2 regions of the Kitasatospora sp. NPDC085895 genome follow, and region 2 is predicted to be linked to the other one. Evidence: riboswitches for the same ligand, from Rfam matches in the RefSeq annotation. Region 2 holds a riboswitch; the other holds the start of a gene.
The links. Region 2 has a riboswitch for thiamine pyrophosphate ahead of thiC (phosphomethylpyrimidine synthase ThiC). Riboswitches for the same ligand answer to the same signal wherever they lie in the genome.
Positions count from the first base shown of each region.

Region 1: linked by a shared signal. The riboswitch ahead of thiO (glycine oxidase ThiO) and the one ahead of thiC (phosphomethylpyrimidine synthase ThiC) in region 2 are both predicted to bind thiamine pyrophosphate.

Region 1 is NZ_JBFBJY010000012.1:151,183-159,246, forward strand. It holds gene AB0442_RS10910 ((2Fe-2S)-binding protein) at 25-279, shown strand; gene bfr (bacterioferritin) at 305-784, opposite strand; gene AB0442_RS10920 (sulfite oxidase-like oxidoreductase) at 974-1,603, shown strand; gene pknB (Stk1 family PASTA domain-containing Ser/Thr kinase) at 1,628-3,376, opposite strand; gene AB0442_RS10930 (thiazole synthase) at 3,516-4,313, opposite strand; gene thiS (sulfur carrier protein ThiS) at 4,316-4,540, opposite strand; gene thiO (glycine oxidase ThiO) at 4,534-5,688, opposite strand; TPP riboswitch at 5,683-5,795, opposite strand; gene AB0442_RS10945 (FAD-dependent oxidoreductase) at 5,863-7,065, shown strand; gene AB0442_RS10950 (Rv2175c family DNA-binding protein) at 7,184-7,549, shown strand; gene thiE (thiamine phosphate synthase) at 7,549-8,064, shown strand, end outside.
Region 2 is NZ_JBFBJY010000064.1:4,955-13,018, forward strand. It holds gene thiC (phosphomethylpyrimidine synthase ThiC) at 226-2,043, opposite strand; TPP riboswitch at 2,039-2,170, opposite strand; gene AB0442_RS30460 (hypothetical protein) at 2,269-2,472, shown strand; gene AB0442_RS30465 (SPFH domain-containing protein) at 2,632-4,104, shown strand; gene AB0442_RS30470 (hypothetical protein) at 4,179-5,159, opposite strand; gene AB0442_RS30475 (VC0807 family protein) at 5,250-5,960, opposite strand; gene AB0442_RS30480 (ketoacyl-ACP synthase III) at 6,170-7,180, shown strand; gene AB0442_RS30485 (glycosyltransferase family 2 protein) at 7,177-7,917, shown strand; gene AB0442_RS30490 (class I adenylate-forming enzyme family protein) at 7,929-8,064, shown strand, end outside.

The DNA.
Region 1 (8,064 bases), on a different contig from region 2:
AACACCAGCCCGGGAGAGCCGCCGATGTACGTGTGCATGTGTCATGCGGTCACCGAGGCCCAGGTCAAGCAGGAGATCGACGGCGGCGCCGTCACTCCGCGGCAGATAGCCAAGGGCTGCAAGGCCGGCACGGACTGCGGTTCCTGCGTCCGCCGGATCCAGGCCCTGCTCGGGGAGCACGGTGCCCGCCCGTGCCCGACGGCCAGGCTGGCCGCGAAGCTGGGGCTGGCCGATCCCGCGGTTGAGACCGCGCCCGAGCGCGGTCTCGAGGCCGCCTAGGGGTCCCGCCGGCGGCGCCGGGCCCTCAGCTCTCCGGCTGCTCGATGAGCTGGGCCAGGTAGAGCGGCTCGCCGAGCTTCTCCAGCAGTTCGAGCTGGGTGTCCAGGTAGTCGATGTGGTGCTCCTCGTCGGCGAGGATCGCCTCGAAGATGTTGGCCGAGGTGACGTCGTTCTTGGCCCGCATGACGACGATGCCGCGGCGCAGCCGGTCGATCGCCTCGACCTCGACCTGCCGGTCGGCCTCGAACATCTCCTTGACCGTCTGGCCGATCCGGACGTGGAACAGCCGCTGGTAGTTGGGCAGGCCGTCCAGGAAGAGGATCCGGTCGGTCAGCGTCTCCGCGTGCTTCATCTCGTCGAAGGACTCGTGCCGGGTGTAGGCGGCGAGCTTCGTCCAGCCGTTGTTCTCCTGCATCTTGGCGTGCAGGAAGTACTGGTTGATGGCGGTGAGCTCGGCGGTGAGCTGCTCGTTGAGGAACTCGATGACCTCGGGGTCGCCCTGCATGGCGTGCCTTCCTGATAGCCGTCCGTCGCTTGCCCGCATGGTGGCACTGGAGCGGGCACGGTTTCCAGTAAGTTCACACTTACCCCGGTCTATGGCTAATGTCCGATTTCCCGATGTGCGGGTTCGATAGAGGGGGCGTGCACGAGGGGCGCGCGACACGGACCGTCCGCCGTCTGCGACCATGGAGGCATGGGTCAGTACGAACCGGAACCACCGCAGCCGTCCGACCCGCGGCTCCCTCCCGGCCAGCGCCTCCAGCGCGGCTGGCCGGTGCTGCACTACGGACCGGTGCCCCGCTTCAAGCCGCAGAGCTGGGACTTCCAGGTGTTCGGGGCGACCGCCTCGGCCGAGAAGCACCGCTGGGACTTCGAGGGCTTCCACGCCCTGCCGCGGGTGACCGTCCGCGGCGACCTGCACTGCGTCACCCGCTTCTCGATGCTTGGCAACGAGTGGGGCGGCGTCGCCGCCAAGACCGTCCTCGACCTGGTGCCACCGGCCCCCGGCGTCACCCACGTCATGGTCTGGGCCGAGTACGGCTACAGCGCCAACCTGCGGCTCGCCGACTTCACCGACCCGCAGACCGTCTTCGCCACCCACCGCAACGGCGAGCCGCTCACCGTCGAGCACGGCTTCCCCGTCCGCCTCGTGGTGCCGCACCTGTACGCCTGGAAGGGCCCCAAGTGGGTCCGCGGGGTCGAGTACATGCGGGCCGACCGCCGCGGCTTCTGGGAGGAGCGGGGCTACCACAACCTCGCCGACCCGTGGGCCGAGCAGCGCTACTCCTACCAGGAGGAGCCGGGCGACGGACCGCTGCGCTGACGGCCGCCGGCCCCCGACGACCCGCTAGAACAGCCCGAAGCTGATCACCACGGTGCTGCCCTGCGCACGGGGGGTGCCGGCCTTGGGCACCTGTGCGGAGACCTTGCCGGTGCCGAACAGGTTCAGCCCCGTGGCCTGCACCTTGAAACCGGCGTCGGTCAGCGCCTTCGTGGCGTCGTCCTTGCTCAGGCCGACCACGTCCGGCACCGGCTGCATGCCCTTGCTGACCACCAGCGCGACCGGCGTGTTCGGGCTGACCGAGGTGCCGGCGCCCGGCTCCGCGCTGATCACCGAACCCTCGGGCGCGTCGTCGTCGAACGCCTCCCGGGTCGTCCCCGGGGTCAGCCTGGCATCGGTGAGCGCCTTGCGGGCCTGCTCCAGCGGCAGGCCCTCCAGCGGCGGCACCGCCACCCGGTCCGGCCCCTTGGACAGCACCACCTTCACCGGATCGCTCTTGCGGGCCCGGGCGCCCACCCCGGGATCGGTGGAGATCACCTGCCCGGCCGTCACGGTCTCGCTGAACTGCTGGCTGAACGTGCCGCGCAGCCCCGACCTGTCCAGGGTCGCCACCGCCTGCGCCTCGGTCTGCCCGAGCACGGTCGGCACCGTCGTGTACAGCCCGTCCGAGAGCAGGTACGTCGCCCCGCCGACCAGCAGCAGCACCACCGCGATCACCGCGCCCCAGATCAGCGGGGCGCGCGAGCGCGGCGGCCGCGGCGCACGGGGCGGCCGGGCCGGCACCGACTCGTCGTACGGCCGCGGCGGCGTCAGCAGGTCGGCCGGCACGTCCAGCACGCTGGTGCGCTCCACCGGGCGGTCCACCACCGCGGTGACCTCACCGGTCGGGTACTGCGGGGTCGGCCGGGTCGAGGCCGGCGGCTCGGCGTCCAGCTGCGCCGGGGTGAGCGCCCGGCGGGCCCGCTGCAGCGCGGCCAGCATCTCCACCGCGTCCCACGGGCGGGCCTGCGGGTCGCGGGCGGTCGCGGCAGCCACTATGGCGTCCAGCTCGCGGCCCACCCCGGGGGCGGCCAGCGACGGCGCCGGGACGTCCTCGTTCAGGTGCCGGTAGATCACCTGCATGGCGTTCTCACCGGTGTGCGGCTTGGCGCCGGTCAGCATCTCGTACAGCAGGATGCCGGCCGCGTACACGTCGACCCGCTGGTCGGTCGGGCCGTCCTGGCGGATCTGCTCCGGCGCGAGGTAGGAGACGGTGCCGAGCACCGTGCCGGTCGAGGTGGTGCTGGTGACGGCGTCGCCCGCGCCCTCCGTGCCGGTCAGCAGCCGCACCAGGCCGAAGTCCGCGACCTTCACCATGCCGCCGTCGGTGATCAGCACGTTCTCCGGCTTGACGTCCCGGTGCACCAGGCCCGCCCGGTGCGCCGCGCCGAGCGCCGCCAGCACCGGCTCCAGGATGTCCAGCGCGGCCCGGGCCGACAGCGCCCCGCGGTCGCGCAGCAGGTCGCGCAAGGTCCGCCCGGGCACGTACTCCATCGCCAGGAACACCGCCCGGCCGTCCGCGCCCTGGTCGAAGACGTTCACCACGTTCGGGTGGGACAGCCGCGCCACGGCCTTCGCCTCGCGGATGAACCGGCCGGTGAACTCGTTGCCGCCGTCGGCGGCCAGCGCCGGGTGCATCACCTTCAGCGCGACGACGCGGTCCAGCCGGGTGTCCGTCCCGCGGTACACCGTGGCCATGCCCCCGACGGCGATGCGCCGATCAACCCGGTACCGGCCGTCGAGCAGGGCACCGATCAGGGGGTCGTCGAGCGTCATGTCCACCCGAGGAGTGTAGGGCGCAGGGGTGACCCCCGGCCCGGCACGGCGCCGCCTCCGGTGCGGTTGTGCCGATGTTGAGACATGCGATCGCGCCCCCGGGGGCGGCCGAGTCGGGGGCGCGCGCGCGGGGGTCGCCCTAGAACGCCGGGTGTTCGCGGGTGTCGAGGTGGGCGCGGCCGGCCATCTGGGAGGAGGCCTCGGCGTGGAAGCGGCGCGGGATGCGGCCCGCGCGGTACGCCAGCCGGCCGGCCTCGGCGGCCCGCTTCATCGCGTCCGCCATCAGCACCGGGTCCTGAGCCCGCGTCACCGCCGAGGCCAGCATCACCGCCGAGCAGCCCAGCTCCATCGCCAGCGCCACGTCGGAGGCGGTGCCCGCGCCGGCGTCCAGGACGACCGGCACGCCCGCGCCCTCCACGATCAGCTGGAAGTTGTGCGGGTTGCGGATCCCCAGGCCCGAGCCGATCGGCGACCCCAGCGGCATGATCGCCGCGCAGCCGACGTCCTCCAGCTTCCGCGCCAGCACCGGGTCGTCGTTGGTGTACGGCAGCACCGTGAAACCGTCGTCGACCAGGGTCTCGGCGGCGTCCAGCAGTTCGATCGGGTCGGGCAGCAGCGTCCGCTCGTCCGCGATCACCTCCAGCTTCACCCAGTCGGTGCCGAGCGCCTCGCGGGCCAGACGGGCCGTCAGCACCGCCTCGCCGGCGGTGAAGCAGCCCGCCGTGTTGGGCAGCACCCGGATCCCGTTGCGGGTCAGCACGTCGAGCACCGACCCCTGGGTCGAGGCGTTGACCCGGCGCATCGCGACCGTGGTCAGCTCGGTGCCGGACACCTGCAGCGCCTGCTCCAGCACGTCCAGGCTGGGGGCGCCGCCGGTGCCCATGATCAGGCGCGAGGTGAACGCCGTGCCCGCGATCGTGAACAGGTCGTCGGCCATCGTCAGCCTCCCTGGACGGCGGTGAGGATCTCCACCCGGTCGCCCGCGCCGAGCACGGTGGCCGGCCAGGCGCCGCGCGGCACCACGGCCTCGTTGACCGCCGCCGCCACCCCGGTGTTCGCGGCGGACACCCGGGCCACCACCTCGGCCAGCGTGGTGCCCGGAGGCAGTTCCTGCGGCTCGCCGTTGACGGTCAGGGGGACGGGCACCGGATCGGTGTTCAGCATGCGAGGGCCTTCGCGTGGAAACGGTCGGGGGAGAAGGGGGCGGCGAGCTCCGGGACGCTCCCGGTCGCCAGGTGCTCGCCGAGCAGGTCGGCGGTCACCGGCGTCAGCAGCACGCCGTTGCGGTAGTGGCCGGTGGCGGCGACCAGCCCGGGCAGCCGGGTCGGGCCGAGCAGCGGCGCGTTGTCGGGCGAGCCGGGCCGCAGCCCGGCACCGGTCTCCACCAGCGGCAGCTCGGTCAGACCCGGTACCAACTCGTGGGCGTCGCGCAGCAGTTCGTAGACCCCGCCGGCGGTCACCGTGGTGTCGAAGCCCTGCTCCTCGCTGGTCGCGCCGATCACCAGCTCGCCGTCCGCCCGCGGTACCAGGTAGATGTGCTGCCCGCGGACCACCGCCCGCACGTTGCGCGAGAGGAACGGCCGGTACGCCTCCGGAATCCGCAGCCGCAGCACCTGGCCCTTCACCGGCCGCACCGGCGGCAGCACCCCCTCCGGCAGACCGGGCAGCAGATGGCTGCGGCAGCCCGCCGCCAGCACCGTCCGTCCGGCCGCGAGCTCGGCGCCGCCGTCCGTCCGCACCCCGGCCGCCCGGCCCTCCTCGACCAGCAGCTCGACCGCGGACTCCCGGTGCAGCACCACCCCGGCCCGCTCGCAGGCCACCACCAGCGCCCGGGCGAGGCGCCGCCCGTCCACCTGGTGGTCCCCGGTGACCAGCAGGCCGCCGCGCACCCCCGGCGCCAGCATCGGCTCCAGCCGGCGGCACTCCCGGCCGGTCAGCCACTGCGAGTCCAGGCCCAGCCGGGCCTGGAAGGCGTGCAACTCGCGCAGTTCCTCGCGGTCGTCCGCGTCCAGCGCCACCGCCAGCGTCCCGGTCCGCCGGTAGCCGGTGTCCAGGCCCGTCACTTCGGTCAGCTCGGCCGCGAACGCGGCGTACCGCTCGTTCGACGCCATGCCCAGGCGCAGCAGCGGCTCCTCGCCGTACTGCAGCTCCGTCACCGGCGCCAGCATGCCCGCCGCGACCTGCGCTGCACCGCCGCCGGGCACGGGATCGACCAGGGCCACGGCCAGGCCGCGCTGCGCCGCCCGCCAGGCGACGCCGAGCCCGATGATGCCGCCGCCGACCACCAGCACGTCTGAATGGGACCGTGCCACGTCGCTGATTCTCCCTTCGCCGGCATGACCCGGATCAGGTTCGGACGGTCGCAGGCCGCTCCAGCCCGCCTCTCAGCCCGGTGCTCCGGGCTCCCGTGTGGTGTGCACCCACCATAACGCCGGGTGTCGCCCACCCCGAAAGGGCGTACACGGGCCGGACACCCCGGCGATAGGGTGGCCGCCGTGGCAGAGCTGAACGGAACGGACCGCGTCCTGATCGCCGGCACCGGCATGGCCGGCGCCCAGTGCGCCCTCGCCCTGCGCCAGGGCGGCTTCCGCGGGACGGTCGCGCTGGTCGGCGACGAGCCGCACCGCCCGTACGACCGGCCGCCGCTCTCCAAGGACGTCCTGCTCGGCAAGAGCGACTCCACCGCCTTCGACATCGACTGGGAGCAGCTCGGCGTCGAGCTGCTGCTCGGCCGCCGCGCCACCGGCCTCGAACCCGGCGTCCTGCACACCGACGCCGGCCCGCTCGCCCACGACGCCCTGGTGATCGCCACCGGCGCCGAGGCCACCACCCTGCCCGCCGCCGCCGGCACCCGCATGCTGCGAACCCTCGACGACGCCCTCGCGCTGCGCGCCGACCTCACCCCCGGCACCCGGATCGCCCTGGTCGGCGCCGGCTGGATCGGCGCCGAGACCGCCACCGTCGCCCGGCAGCTCGGCTGCCACGTGACCGTCGTCGAGGCCGGCCCCGCACCGCTGCCCGGAGTCCTGCCCGCCGAGCTCGGCGCCCTGATGGCCCGCTGGTACGCGGACGCCGGCGTCGACCTGCGCTGCGGCACCGGCGTCGCCGCCGTCGAACCCGCCGGCCTGCTGCTCGCCGACGGCAGCCGGATCGACGCCGACCACGTCGTCGTCGGCATCGGCGCCCGCCCCGCCACCCGCTGGCTGGCCGGCTCCGGCGTCGCCCTCGACGCGGCCGGCGCCGTCCTGGTCGACGAGCGGCTGCGCACCGGCGCCCCCGGCGTGTGGGCGGCCGGCGACTGCACCTCCTACCCCTCGCGCCGCTCCGGCACCCGGCTCACCGTCCAGCACTGGGACCACGCCCTGCAGTCCGGCGCCGCCGCGGCCGCCTCGCTGCTCGGCTCCGACACCCCCTACGACCCGGTGCCGTACTTCTGGTCCGAGCAGTTCGGGCGCATGGTCCAGTACGCCGGCCGGCACGCCGACGCCGACGAGCTGCTGTGGCGCGGCAGCCCCGACGAGCCGTCCTGGTCGGTGCTGTGGCTGCGCGGCGGCGCCGCCGTCGCCCTGCTCGCCGTGGACCGGCCCCGCGACCTCAACCAGGCGAAGCGGCTCATCGAGCGCGGCACCCCGCTGGACCGCGCCCGCGCCGCCGACCCGGCCGTCCAGCTGAAGGCCGCCGCGGCCTGAGCCGCGCCCACCCGGGGCCGCCGTCCCCGGCGGTCGTCCGGTCACGATCCGTCATCGGTACCGGGCGGGCCGGGCGGGCTGCGTGCGCGCGGGGCCCGGCAGGTGGCAGTCTGGTGCCGTGAGTGAGATCGATCCCAAGATTGACGCCCTGGTCCCGGCCTGGATGTACCTGCCCGACATCTCCGAACTGTGGGGTGTGCAGGTCACGGAGGTCCGCAACATGGTGAAGGCCAACACCCTGCTGGCCGTCCGCCGCGGCGAGAACAGGTCGCTGCAGGTGCCCGCCGCGTTCATCACGCCGGACGGTCCGGTCAAGCACCTGATCGGCACCCTGACCGTCCTGCGCGACTCCGGTTTCAGCGACGAGGAGATCCTCGAGTGGCTCTTCACCGAGGACCCGTCGCTGCCCGGCAGCCCCATCCAGGCCCTGCACGAGAACCGTGCCACCGAGGTCAAGCGCCGCGCCCAGGCGATGGCGCTCTGATGGCCGACCCGCGCGAGCAGCTGGCCGACGCCCGGCTCTACCTGTGCACCGACGCCCGCCGCGAGCAGGGCGACCTGGCCGAGTTCCTCGACGCGGTGCTGGCCGGCGGGGTGGACATCGTCCAGCTCCGGGACAAGAACCTGGAGGCCCGCCAAGAGCTGGAGTACCTGGAGGTCTTCGCCGACGCGGCCCGCCGCCACGGCAAGCTCTTCGCGGTCAACGACCGGGCGGACGTGGCGCACGCCGCCGGACCGCAGGTGCTGCACCTCGGGCAGGACGACCTGCCGGTGCCGGCGGCCCGCGCGATCCTCGGCGAGGACGTCCTGATCGGGCGGTCCTGCCACGCCGAGGCCGAGGTCGACGCGGCGGTCGCCGAGGCCGGCGTCGACTACTTCTGCACCGGCCCCGTCTGGCCCACCCCCACCAAGCCCGGCCGCCCGGCCCCCGGCCTCGGCCTGGTCTCCTACGCGGCGAAGGCCGTGACGGACCGTCCGTGGTTCGCCATCGGCGGCATC
Region 2 (8,064 bases):
CGCCGGGAAGCAGTGCTTCTCCGCAATGCTTCAGCCCGGAAGCAGCACATTCGCGGCCCGACGACGGAGCAGGGCCACCGCTGAGGAGATGTGCGCCGGTCAGGGATCGGAGGATGCGTGCCCTGACGGCTGCGGTGGGCGATCCCTCGGCTCCGACGCCCAACGGCGGAGCGCTGCCCCGGGAGGCCCCCTCCACCTCCCGGAGCAGCGCGGTCGGTACCGGTCTCAGTCCGCCAGCGGCAGGTAGACCCGGTTGCCCTGGGCGGCGAACTCCGCGGACTTCTCGGCCATGCCGGCCAGCGCCTCGGCGTCGTAGCCGGAGGCGACCGCGGTGGAGCCGTCGCCGTGCTCGTCGCGGATCTTCTGACTGATCTTCATCGAGCAGAACTTCGGCCCGCACATGGAGCAGAAGTGCGCGGTCTTGGCGGGCTCGGCGGGCAGCGTCTCGTCGTGGAAGTCGCGGGCGGTCTCGGGGTCGAGGGCCAGGTTGAACTGGTCCTCCCAGCGGAACTCGAAGCGCGCGTCGGAGAGCGCGTCGTCCCAGGCCTGGGCGCCGGGGTGGCCCTTGGCGAGGTCGGCCGCGTGGGCGGCGATCTTGTAGGTGATGACGCCGGTCTTCACGTCGTCCCGGTTGGGTAGGCCCAGGTGCTCCTTGGGCGTGACGTAGCAGAGCATGGCGGTGCCCCACCAGGCGATCATCGCGGCGCCGATGCCCGAGGTGATGTGGTCGTAGCCGGGCGCGACGTCCGTGGTGAGCGGGCCGAGGGTGTAGAAGGGCGCCTCGTCGCAGATCTCCTTCTGGAGGTCCATGTTCTCCTTGATCTTGTGCATCGGGACGTGGCCCGGGCCCTCGATCATCACCTGGACGTTGCGCTCGCGGGCGATCCGGCCGAGCTCGCCGAGCGTCTGCAGCTCCGCGAACTGGGCCTCGTCGTTGGCGTCCGCGATCGACCCCGGGCGCAGGCCGTCACCGAGCGAGAAGGTGACGTCGTACGCGGCGAGGATGTCGCAGAGCTCCTCGAAGTTGGTGTAGAGGAAGTTCTCCTCGTGGTGCGCCAGGCACCAGGCGGCCATGATCGAGCCGCCGCGGGAGACGATGCCGGTCTTGCGGCGGGCGGTCAGCGGCACGTAGCGCAGCAGCACGCCGGCGTGCACGGTCATGTAGTCGACGCCCTGCTCGCACTGCTCGACGACGGTGTCGCGGTAGACCTCCCAGCTGAGGTCCTCGGCCCGGCCGTCGACCTTCTCCAGCGCCTGGTAGAGCGGCACGGTGCCGATCGGCACGGGGGAGTTGCGCAGGATCCACTCGCGGGTGGTGTGGATGTTGCGGCCGGTCGAGAGGTCCATGACGGTGTCGGCGCCCCATCGGGTCGCCCAGGTCATCTTCTCGACCTCCTCCTCGATCGAGGAGGTGACCGCGGAGTTGCCGATGTTGGCGTTGATCTTCACCAGGAAGTTGGTGCCGATGATCGCCGGCTCGACCTCGGGGTGGTTCACGTTGACCGGGATGACGGCCCGGCCGCGGGCGACCTCGTCGCGGACGAACTCCGGGGCGAGCCCCTCGCGCAGCGCCACGAACTCCATCTCGGGCGTGATCACGCCCTGCTTGGCGTACGCGAGCTGGGTGACGGCGGCGCCGGCCCGGCCGCGCAGCGGGCGCCGCGGGCGGCCGGGGAAGACCGCGTCGAGGTTGCGGAGGTTCCCGCCGCGCGGCGAGGTGTGCTTGATGCCGTCGTCCTCGGGGCGGGCCTCGCGGCCCTCGTACTCCTCGACGTCGCCGCGCTGGCGGATCCAGGCGTCGCGCAGGGCGGGCAGGCCGCGCCGCACGTCGGGCTCGTAGGAGGGGTCGGTGTACGGGCCGGAGGTGTCGTACAGCGGGACGGTGCGGCCGTTGGTGAGGAGGACCTCCCGGTACGGCACCCGGAGGTCGGGGCGGCTGCCCTCGCGGTGGGCCTTGCGCCAGGCCGGGGTCGGGTAGCCGGTGGACGCGCTGCTGACGCCCCGGCCGGAGACAGACTGCGGCTGTGCTTCAAAGGTGGTCATGAGACCCTCTACTCCCTACGCCGGCATTACCCGGTCAGGTTCCTGCGGTCGGCGCAGCGGTCGGTCCGTGTACCGCGGACCTTTCAGCGCCCTCTCAGCCCGGTGCTCCGAGCTCCCGTTGGCTGCAGGCGGATGCCTGCAGCAAGACGTCAACACCGTAGCGGCAGCGTCGTGGCAGGTCCAGACGGGTTCCGGCCAGTGGACGGGCACGGCAGACTGGCCGGCATGGTGGGCAGCACAGGGCGGGTGACCGGGCGGACGGGGCCGGGGCTGGTGGGCGAGGTGATGGTGTTCGTCCCCGAACGGCACGGGACGGAGGCCTTCCTGGCGTATCCGGCGGTGCCGGGCGAGGAGCTGGCGGTGGGCACCCCGGTGGTGGTCGTGGAGTACCAGCCGCCGCGCACGGTGTACGTCGCGGCGGTCCTTTGACGGAATCTTGACGCACTCCTGGGCGAAACACGGCCGCCGGGCCCTTCCCCCGCGATCACGACAGGCGCAGAATCTCCTGCTGCCGCCGGCTACCGCGCCTTCCTGCACACCAGAGCGCAGCCACGGGACACCGGCGTGCCCTGAAGGGGGAATCAGCCGATGTTGATCGGCATCGCGGGGGCCGTCGCGGCTTCCATCGTCGTCCTGGTCGTGCTCTTCAAGCTCATGTGGCGGGTCGCCGAACCGAACGAGGCACTGATCATCTCCGGGTCCCGGCACCGCTCCGAAGGGGTCGCGGACGGGCTCGGATTCCGCATCGTCACCGGGCGCGGCACGCTGGTGCTGCCCGGTGTCCAGGTGGTGCGCCGGCTCTCGCTGGACCTCAACGAGGCCGAGCTGGACGTCGAGTGCGTGACGTCGCAGGGCATCCCGGTGCACGTCAAGGGTGTGGTGATCTTCAAGGTCGGCGACGACCCGGTGTCGATCGCCAATGCCGCCCGCCGCTTCCTCGACCAGCAGAAGATGATGGGCCACCGGGTCCACAACGTCTTCGCCGGCCATCTGCGGTCCATCGTCGGCGGGTTGACGGTCGAGGACATGATCCGCGACCGGGAGCGGATGACCGGGGAGACCCGGGCCGCGTCCGGCAGCGAGATGGAGAAGCTCGGCCTGATCATCGACTCGCTGCAGATCCAGGAGATCCTCGACCCGACCGGCTACATCACCAACCTGGCCGCCCCGCACGCCGCCGCGGTGCAGCGGGACGCCCGGATCGCGGCCGCGGAGGCGGACCGCCGGGCCACCGAGGCCGAGCAGGAGGCCTTCGCCCGCAAGGCCGAGGCCACCCGCAACTCCGGCATCCAGCAGGCCGGTTACCAGGCCGAGCTGGAGACGGCGCAGGCCCGGGCGTTCCAGGCCGGTCCGCTGGCGCAGGCCGCGGCCCGGCAGGAGGTCGTCGTCCAGGAGACCAAGGTGGCCGAGCTGGAGGCGGACCGCAAGGAGCAGCAGCTGCAGGCGGACGTCCGCAAGCCGGCCGACGCCCGGGCGTACGAGACCCGGACGAAGGCGCAGGCCGACCGCGACGCCCGGATCTCGGCGGCCGAGGCGCTGGCCCGGGAGACCGAGCTGAAGGCCGCGGCCGAGGCGAACCGGGTGAAGATCGCCGCCACCGCGGAGGCGGAGGCCACCAAGGCCCGCGGTCTGGCCGCGGCCGAGGCCACCCGGGCGACCGGCCAGGCCGAGGCGGCGGCCGCGGAGGCCAAGGGCCTGGCGGCGGCCGAGGCGGCCCGTGCGCTCGGTCTGGCCGAGGCGGAGGCGATCAAGGCGCGGGCGTCGGCCCTGGCGGAGAACCAGGAGGCGGTCGTCGCGCAGCAGTTGGCGGAGAACTGGCCGGAGATCGTCCGGGCCGGCGCGGAGGCCTTCGGCAACGTCGAGCACATGGTGCTGCTGAACGGCGCCGAGGGCATGGGCGAGATGATGGCCAAGGCGCTCACCATGGGCGGCACGGGTCTCGGTCTGGCCCGGCAGCTGCTCGCCGCGATGGGCCAGCAGCAGGCTCCGGCCGAGCCGGTGGCCGCCGCCGGGCGCGCGGTGAGCCACGCCATCCCCGTCCAGGAGGGCGCGGAGGGCTGAGCACGGCGGCAGCCCGCCCGGCCGCGGTGTGCGGCGGGGCGGGCTGCTGCGTGTCCGGGGGCGGGCGGGCCGGGTCAGGCCCGGTAGGCCTCGGCGAGGGCGGTGAAGACGGCCTTGGGGCGGCGGACGCCGTCCTCCAGGGCGACCGCGCCGTACGAGCCGAGGTCGAGGTCGTGGGCCGGGTCGTCGGGGCGGTGCGGGGCGCGGTAGCCGGCCCAGGTGAACCAGAAGGCGGCGTCCACGCCCTCCTCCTCGAAGACCGGCAGCAGCTCCTGCAGGTACCGCACCTGCTCCTGCTCGTCGCGGACGAGTCCGGCGCGGACGGCGGGCGGCTGCGCGGTGCGGTCGATCACGTCCCAGCCGAGGCCGCCGCGGTCGCCGGCACCGGCGTAGGTGCAGCAGCCGAACTCGGTGACGGCCACCGGCTTGCCGTGGGCGGAGTGGGCGCGCAGCTCGTCGCGGTAGCGGGCGGCGTTGTGGGCGTCCCGGTAGGCGTCGACGGCGACCAGGTCGAAGGGCGTCCAGTCGATCCGCTCCCAGACGCCGGAGGCATAGGTGATCCGGCCGCCGAACGCGGCGCGGCAGACGGCGGCGGTGTCGGCGAGGAAGGCGTCGAGGCGGGCGGTCGCGGCGGGCACGGCCTGCCGGGTCCCGGGGTGGAGGAGGGCGGCGATCCGCTCGCCGAGGTCGGCGCCGGGCAGGAACCCGTCGGCGAAGAGGGTGAGTTCGCAGCCGAGGACGAGGAGCACCTCGGCGCCGGCGGCCCGCAGCCGCTCGGCGCGGCGGGCGCAGTCCAGCAGGACGGGTCGCATGGCCCGCTCGTCCAGGCCGCAGGGGAAGGGCGCGAACCAGACCTCCAGGCCGTGCGCGGCGGCGTGCTCGGCGGCCAGGGCGATCCGCTCCAGGTCGGCACCGGTGATCCGGACGGCCGTGCAGTGCAGGTCCTCGGCGATGCTGCGCATCTCGGCACGGACCTCGGCCGGGTCGAAGTGCGGCCGGGAGGACCGCCCGTCGGGGGTGAAGCCGGTGTCGTAGTTGATGCCCTTGGCGCGCATGGCGGTCGGTCCCCGTGGTCGTGGTGCGGCTGGTGGTCGGGTGCTCGGTGCGGGTGGTCGGTCCCGGGTGTGCCCGGTGGGGCGTTCGGGTCACTCGGCGTCGGCGACGACCTGCTCGGCGATCCGCTCGGCGACCTTGTTGCCGGCGAGGATGCCGACGCCGATCGCGGCGACCAGGAAGACGGTGCCGAGCCAGGCCATGGTCTCCACCGGCAGGGTGTAGGCGCCGACGACCCGGGCGACGCACTCGGCGACCAGGACGGAGCCCCAGACGAGCGAGAAGGTGCGCTCCTGACGGCGGAAGGCGGCCGAGCCGGCGGCCAGCCGGTCCCAGGCGGCGTCCCGGGCGGCGATGCCCTTGACGATGAAGGGCTTGAGGCCGGCGGTCATCAGCGGGCGGCGGCCGAAGGCCGAGACGATGATCGAGATGCCGATGATGCTGCTGATCGCGCCGTCCTTGGCGAGCATCAGCCGCGGGTCGCCGCTGATCGCGGAGAGCGCGATGCCGGCGGTGTTGACCACCAGCATGAGCAGCGCGAGCCCGTTGAGGGTGCGCTCGCGGAGCAGTCCGGCGACGGTGCGGACGGCCGGGACGGCGCTGGAGAGCGCCAGCGAGGGCACCAGGCCGAGGCCGAGGGCGCTGTGCGCGGCGAAGTAGACGCCGAGCGGGACGGCGACGTCGACCGCGAGCGGCCTGAGCGCCGCCAGCTTGGTGGCGGTGGCCTCGCTGCGGCCGCTCTTCGCGGTCTGCTCGGCGTGCTCGGTCGTGTCGATCGCCGCGGTGGTGGTGATGGTGGCCATGGTGTCCGCTCCCCGTTGTCGGTGGTGCCCTGTTCCCGATGCATCGAGAATCCCGTGGACGGGGGGTCGCCCGGCAGTGTCGGCCGCACCGGGATCCGCATGACGGATGTCACGGCCGCGTCCCGGCAGGGAGGTCGGGGGGAACACCGGTCGGTCCTGAGTACGGGTACTCAGGCCGTGGGCGCCCGTGCCCCGGCAGCATGGCGGGCATGGACCTTCGATTCCCGAGCGTGGGCATCACCGCGGTGGGCGCCGGCCTGCCGGCCCGGGTGCTGACGTCGCAACAGCTCCAGGACGAGGTGGTGGCGGGCAGCGGGCTCCGGCTCCCCGAGCGGATGTTCGAGAAGGCCACGGGCATCGTGACCCGCCGCTTCGCCGCCGACGACGAGTACGCCTCCACGCTGGCCCTGACCGCCGCCCGGAACGCCCTCGACGGCGCCGGGTACGACCCGCTCGACATCGACCTGCTGGTGTACGCCTCCGCCACCCGGGACGTCTGCGAACCCGCCACCGCCCACCTGGTGCAGGCCGAACTCGGCTCCCGGGCGCACGCGTTCGACGTCTCCAACGCCTGCAACAGCTTCATCAACGGCATCGACGTGGCCCGCGCGATGATCCTCGCCGGACGGGCCCGGCGCGCCCTGGTGGTCACCGGTGAGACGCCCAGCCGGGCGATGCGCCGCGACCCGTCCGGTCTGGCCGACTTCCGGGACGGCTTCGCCGGCTACACCTTCGGCGACGCGGGTGCGGCCGTGGTCGTCGAGCCGGTCGAGCGCGGCGGGATCCTCGACGTGGAGACCGAGACGGCCTCCGAGCACTGGGCGGTCGGCGGGATACCCGGCGGCGGCTCGCGCCACCCGCGCGGCGACGAGTACAGCTACTTCCGGGGCGGCGGCAAGGAGTTGCGCGGCGTCTTCGAGAAGATCGGCGGCGACATCCTGACCCGGGTGGCGGCCCGCACCGGCCTCGGCTGGGACGCCTACGCCCGGGTGCTGGTGCACCAGGTGACGCTGCCCTACCTGGAGCGCTTCGTGGAGCTCACCGGGGTGCCGGAGGAGAAGCTGGTGCTGACCGTGCCCGAGCTGGGCAACGTGGCCAGCGCCACCCTCGGCGTCCAGCTCGACCGGATCCACGGCCGACTCGCCTCCGGCGACAAGGTGCTGATGGTCGGCCTCGGCGGTGGTGTCAGCCTGATGACGATGGTCTGGGAGGTGCCGTGACCACGCTCTGGGTGGTCGTCCCCGCGTACCGCGAGGAGACCCGGATCGGCGGCACCCTGCGCGCCCTGGCCGCGCAGCGGGACACCGACTTCACGCTGCTGGTGGTGGACAACGCCTCGGACGACCGGACGGTCGCCGTGGTCGAGGAGTTCGCCGCCGGGGCGCCCTTCCCGGTGCACGTCCTGGTGGAGCCGGAGAAGGGCGTCGGCTGCGCCGTCGACACCGGGTTCCGGCACGCCATCGCGCACGGCGCCGCCCTGCTCGCCCGCACCGACGCCGACTGCCTGCCGGAGCCCGGCTGGACGGCCGCCGCCCGCGCCGGGATGCTCGCCTCCCGCGGCCTGGTCTGCGGTCACATCACCGCCCGGCGCGACGAGCACGGGCCGGTCGGCCGCCGGGTGTTCCGGGCCCTGGTGGTGACGGGTGCCTTCTTCGGCCGGATCCGTCCCGCGCACCACCGCCGGCACGGCTTCCTGGTGCCCTACCGGATGCACGCGGGCAACAACATGGCGATCACCGCGGCCCTGTACGAGGCGGTCGGCGGGATGCCGCGCCGGCCCTCGCCGACCGACCGCACCTTCATCAACCGGGTCCGCCGGCACACCACCGCGATCGTGCAGCAGCGCGACATGGTGGTGCAGAACTCCACCCGCCGGATCCGCGCCTACGGCGTCCTCGGCACCGCCCGCTGGTACCTGGAGCGGGGCAGCGGCGGCCGCTCCGTCGACCCCCGATGAAGGAGCCGGACGTGCTCGACCACCTCAGCCGGGTGCTGCGCGAAGGCGCGGACCGCCCGGCCGTCCTCGGCTGCACCCGCAGCGGCTCCGTCCGGGTGCGGGCCCGCTGCGGCGAGATCGCCGACCTCGCCGACCGGTACGCCGCCG